2 regions of the Nocardia sp. NPDC049526 genome follow, and region 2 is predicted to be linked to the other one. Evidence: riboswitches for the same ligand, from Rfam matches in the RefSeq annotation. Region 2 holds a riboswitch; the other holds the start of a gene.

Region 1 (2,385 bases), on a different contig from region 2:
ACAAGCTGGGGCCGGTGCTGTTGCAACTCCCGCCGACGCTGCGGGTCGACCCGGCACTGCTCGACGCCTGCCTACGCTGCTTTCCGCCCGACGTCCGGATCGCGGTCGAACCCAGGCACGAGTCCTGGTGGATTCCCGAAGTTCGTGCCGTGCTGACGGAATGCGGCGCGGCGCTGTGTTGGGCCGACGTCCAGTCCCGTCCCGTCGCGCCGCTGTGGCGCACCACGGACTGGGGTTATCTGCGACTACATTCCGGACGTGCTGCACCCGCACCGCGCTACGGACGCACGGCACTCACCAGTTGGGCGCGACGGCTGGCCGGCGCGTGGTCCGATCACGAGGACGTGTTCGTCTACTTCAACAATGATCCCGGCGGTGCGGCGGTACGCGACGCGGTCGTCTTCGCGGGCGCCGCCGCCGCGGCCGGAGCCACCGTCAGCCGAACGCCCGCAACGGATTTCAGCTCCCCACGACAGCATTCATGATGGTGCCCGCACTGGTCGCGATGACACCACCGACCATCGCGCCGGCGAGCATCTTCGGCGACTCCAGCGTGCCGCCGCTCCACTTCTCCCAGGCAAACCGGCCGCCCGCGTAGGTGATACCGGAGACACCCGACAGCAGGACAAACCAGGTCAGATAGCGAACCATCTGCAGGATCTTCTCCGAATTGGGCGGGGCCTCGGGCGTCGGATTCCCGAGTTGAGCGAGAACGGTCTCGTGCAAGGCGATCAGCATCATGGGCGCGTACTCATTCCAGGTAGAGGCGGACGATGAGCGGCAGATAACCGAGCGATAACCACATCGATACCCGGACAGTATGGGCGGTGACTGCGATTTTCGGGCCGTCTCGGCGGAACCTGTCTGGAATGTCCGAAGGCAAGGCCCGGCGCGCCGGTGCGCGGGTGTACCATTTCGCCCGAACAACCCCAACGCGGGAGCTCGGGCACGGCCGGGCTGAGAGGGCGGACCCCACGTTTCGCCGACCGCATGAACCTGTCCGGGTAATGCCGGCGTAGGGAGAGCGGTACCGGGATGTCTGCACCCACCATTGATCGATCCGAGCGGCGCGAAGCACCGTTGACCCTGGACCAGCCTGCACCGAAGGTCCTTTCGTTCTGGGACCAGGGCGCGTTCTGGGCGAACCTCGGGGTCAGCCTGTTCGCATTCTCCGGCGCGTACACGGTGCTTGCGCCGAATTCCGATAGCGGCGCGCAGATCTCCATCGCCGCGGGCATCCTCGCGATGATCATCGGCACGGTGGTCGGCGGGATCATGCTCGGCTTGGCCGCGGTGCCCGGAGCCAAGACCGGTAAGCCCGCGATGATGTTGCTGCGCGGACTGTTCGGCGCGAAGCTCAGCTACCTGCCGACGGTGCTCAATATCGCCCAGCTGATCGGTTGGGGCACCTTCGAATTGATCGTCATCGGCGATGCGGCCGAAGAGTTGTTCGACGGTGGGCCGCACTGGGTTTACGTGGTCGCCGCGGGTGTGCTGACGACGGTGCTGACGATCTGGCCGCTCGGTTCGGTGCGGATGCTGCGCCGGTTCGTGACCGTCGGCGTGGTGATCGCGTTGATCTGGTTCTATGTCCAGTTCGTCCGCGCGGGTCTGCCGGATCTCACCACCAACCCGGGCGCCGCGGGCGGCGGGCCGTTCGGCGTGGATTGGAATCTCTTCTGGGTGGCTACCGATGCGGCGCTTGCGGTTTCGATCTCGTGGGTGCCGGTGGCGGCCGACTACACCCGGCACTCCCGCAGCACCGGCGCGGCATTCGGCGCGGCCAGTGGGGCGTATGCGTTCACCCAGATCATCGCGTATGTGCTCGGCCTGTTCGCATTGGCGCTCGCATCCGGCGACGGCGGGGTGTACTCGCCGTTCCTGACAGTCACCCTCGGAGCGGTGTTCTTCTTCATCTTCGTCTTCCGTGAGGCCGACCAGTCGTTCGCGAATGTGTATTCGACGGCCGTCTCGATCCAGAATCTCGCGCCGCGAGTCGACCGCCGGGTGCTCTCGATCGGTCTCGGCGTGCTCATCACACTGCTCGCGCTGCGGCTGAACATGGCGAACTACTTCGGCTTCCTCGGCCTGATCGGGTCGGTCTTCGTGCCGCTGCTCGGCGTGCTCGTCGCCGACTTCTTCCTGCGTGCGCGCGACCAGTGGGATACCTCGGCGAACGCGCCGTCGCGGTGGGGCATGGTTTTCGCTTGGCTGGTGGGGCTTTCGGTGTATCAGCTGATCAACCCGGGCGACGCCGGAGTGTGGACCGACTTCTGGGTGGACGTGCAGGAGAAGCTGCACTTCACCAAGCAGGCGTGGATGAGCGCATCACTGCTTTCATTCCTGGCCGCGGTCGTGGTCGCATGGGGTGTCGGGCGCGTATCG
Region 2 (2,385 bases):
CCTACTAATAAGGAGACCGCGTGGACGCCCTGTACCCGAGATTGCTCGTCACCCGTTTCGCCGAATGCTTCGACTTCTACAACACCGTCCTCCCGGAGCTCATCGGCGCGAAGCTGATCAAGGGCACCGCGGCGGGCCCGTACGCGAACTGGGATGTCGACGACCAAGCAGTACTCGTGCTCTTCGATCGCGGCGTGATGTCCGAAGTCGTCGGCACCACCGATCTGCCCTGCACCGCCGCGCCCGCACAGGATGCCGTGATGTTCGTCTGCCGAGTACCCGACGTCGACACGGGCCTGGACCTCTGCCTGCGCAACGGCGCGACCCTTGCCGCCGCCGCGGCCGATCGACCGAACTGGGGTCCGAACCTGCGCACAGCACACCTGCGCGACCCAGCGGGTACCCTGATCGAGCTCCAGTCCTACTGACGGGCGATGAATACCGTCCGCCAGCACCGTCGGCACTGATACAGGCACACCGATCGGGAGGACCACCATGCAGAAGATCGTCACGAACCTCTGGTACGACACCCAGGCCGAAGAGGCTGCCGAGTTCTACTGTTCGCTGTTCGAGGATTCGAAGATCACCAATGTCGTGCCCTACTCCGAGGTGGGTCCGCGCGAAGCCGGGCTGACGATGCTCGTCGATTTCGAACTCAACGGACAGAAGTTCACCGCCATCAACGGTGGCGGCGATTACCACTACACCCACGCCATGTCGCTGCTGGTGAATTGCGACAGCCAGGACGAGGTCGACCGACTCTGGACGGCACTGCTCGCCGACGGCGGCCAGCCGATCGAATGTGGTTGGCTCAACGATAAATACGGTATCCCCTGGCAGATCTGGCCCGTGGAAGCCGACACCCTGTTGACGAGTACCGACCGCGCGGCCGCGAACCGCGCCATGCAGGCGATGCTCGGTATGCAGAAGATCGACCTGCAAGGGATGCGGGACGCCTACGCGGGCAAGATCAGCTGATCTGCCAGGAGCCGACCTCGCGGTATCCGGAGTTGTAGATCGCGGAGCTGTCACCCTCGGTGATCTGGTAGTGCTTCATATTTCCGCCCCAATAGCGCAGGATCCGGCCGAGCTCATCGGCTAGATCGGCCGGCGCGGCCACGCCGTCGGGCAGGACGTCCAGATCTACCTCCAGGGTGAATTTCACCCTGAGGAATCTACCGGCGCCCGGTCGGGCCTCGGGTGCTTCGCTGTATGTTCCTCCGATCGCCCAGCGGGGCGCGGACGTGGAAAGGTATGGTCGGGCGGGAAAATTTCACACACCAACGGGGGCTCGCACCAGCGGGCTGAGAGGACGGCTAGCCCAATTCGGGCGTTCAGGGCCGTCGACCGTATGAACCTGACCGGGTAATGCCGGCGTAGGGAGGATATTCATGGGCACACCTGTAGATTCCGTGACCACCGGTCCGATCGAAGGCAGCGTCAAGCATTACCAACGGGTCGATGACCTGCGCGTTCCGGTGCGTCGGATCAATCTGACCAATGGCGAGCACTTCGACGTCTACGACACCTCGGGCCCGTACACCGACGACACGGCATCCATCGATCTGGAGGCCGGGCTACCGAAGCTGCGCGACGGCTGGACCAAGCCTGAGATCGAAGGTCCGCCGACCCAGCTGGCCTGGGCGCGGCAGGGCATCATCACCCCCGAGATGCGCTTCATCGCCGCGCGTGAGGGCGTCACGCCGGAACTGGTGCGCGACGAGGTCGCCGCTGGTCGTGCGGTCATCCCGGCCAACCACAAGCATCCGGAGCTGGAGCCGACCATTATCGGCAAGAAGTTCCTGGTGAAGATCAATGCCAATATCGGCAATTCGGCCGTGTCCTCCTCGATCGCGGAGGAGGTGGAGAAGATGGTGTGGGCCACCCGCTGGGGCGCGGACACCATCATGGATCTGTCCACCGGCAAGAACATTCACGAGACGCGCGAATGGATCCTGCGCAACTCGCCCGTCCCGGTCGGCACCGTGCCGATCTATCAGGCGCTGGAGCAGGTGAACGGCGATCCGACCGCGCTCACCTGGGAGATCTACCGCGACACCGTAATCGAGCAGTGCGAGCAGGGCGTCGACTATATGACCGTGCACGCCGGTGTGCTGCTGCGCTACGTGCCGCTGACCGCCAAGCGGGTCACCGGCATCGTCTCGCGCGGCGGATCCATCATGGCCGCATGGTGTCTGGCGCATCATCAGGAGTCGTTCCTGTATACCAACTTCGCCGAACTCTGCGAGATCCTGGCGAAGTACGACGTGACCTTCTCCCTCGGTGACGGCCTGCGTCCCGGCTCCATCGCCGATGCCAATGACGAGGCCCAGTTCGCCGAGCTGCGCACCCTCGGTGAGCTGACCAAGATCGCGAAATCGCATG

The links. A riboswitch is a leader RNA that binds a small molecule or an ion and turns the genes downstream of it on or off. The one in region 2 is predicted to bind thiamine pyrophosphate.
Region 1: it holds a riboswitch for thiamine pyrophosphate, as region 2 does, so the genes downstream of both, ACIBW7_RS34140 (purine-cytosine permease family protein) here and thiC (phosphomethylpyrimidine synthase ThiC) in region 2, are expected to answer to the same signal.

The regions. Positions count from the first base shown of each region.
Region 1 is NZ_JBITMA010000014.1:20,115-22,499, forward strand. Features, by position in the region: gene ACIBW7_RS34130 (DUF72 domain-containing protein) at 1-485, shown strand, start outside; gene ACIBW7_RS34135 (hypothetical protein) at 460-741, opposite strand; TPP riboswitch at 925-1,039, shown strand; gene ACIBW7_RS34140 (purine-cytosine permease family protein) at 1,036-2,385, shown strand, end outside.
Region 2 is NZ_JBITMA010000008.1:58,447-60,831, forward strand. Features, by position in the region: gene ACIBW7_RS24745 (hypothetical protein) at 21-428, shown strand; gene ACIBW7_RS24750 (VOC family protein) at 496-978, shown strand; gene ACIBW7_RS24755 (hypothetical protein) at 971-1,165, opposite strand; TPP riboswitch at 1,274-1,400, shown strand; gene thiC (phosphomethylpyrimidine synthase ThiC) at 1,392-2,385, shown strand, end outside.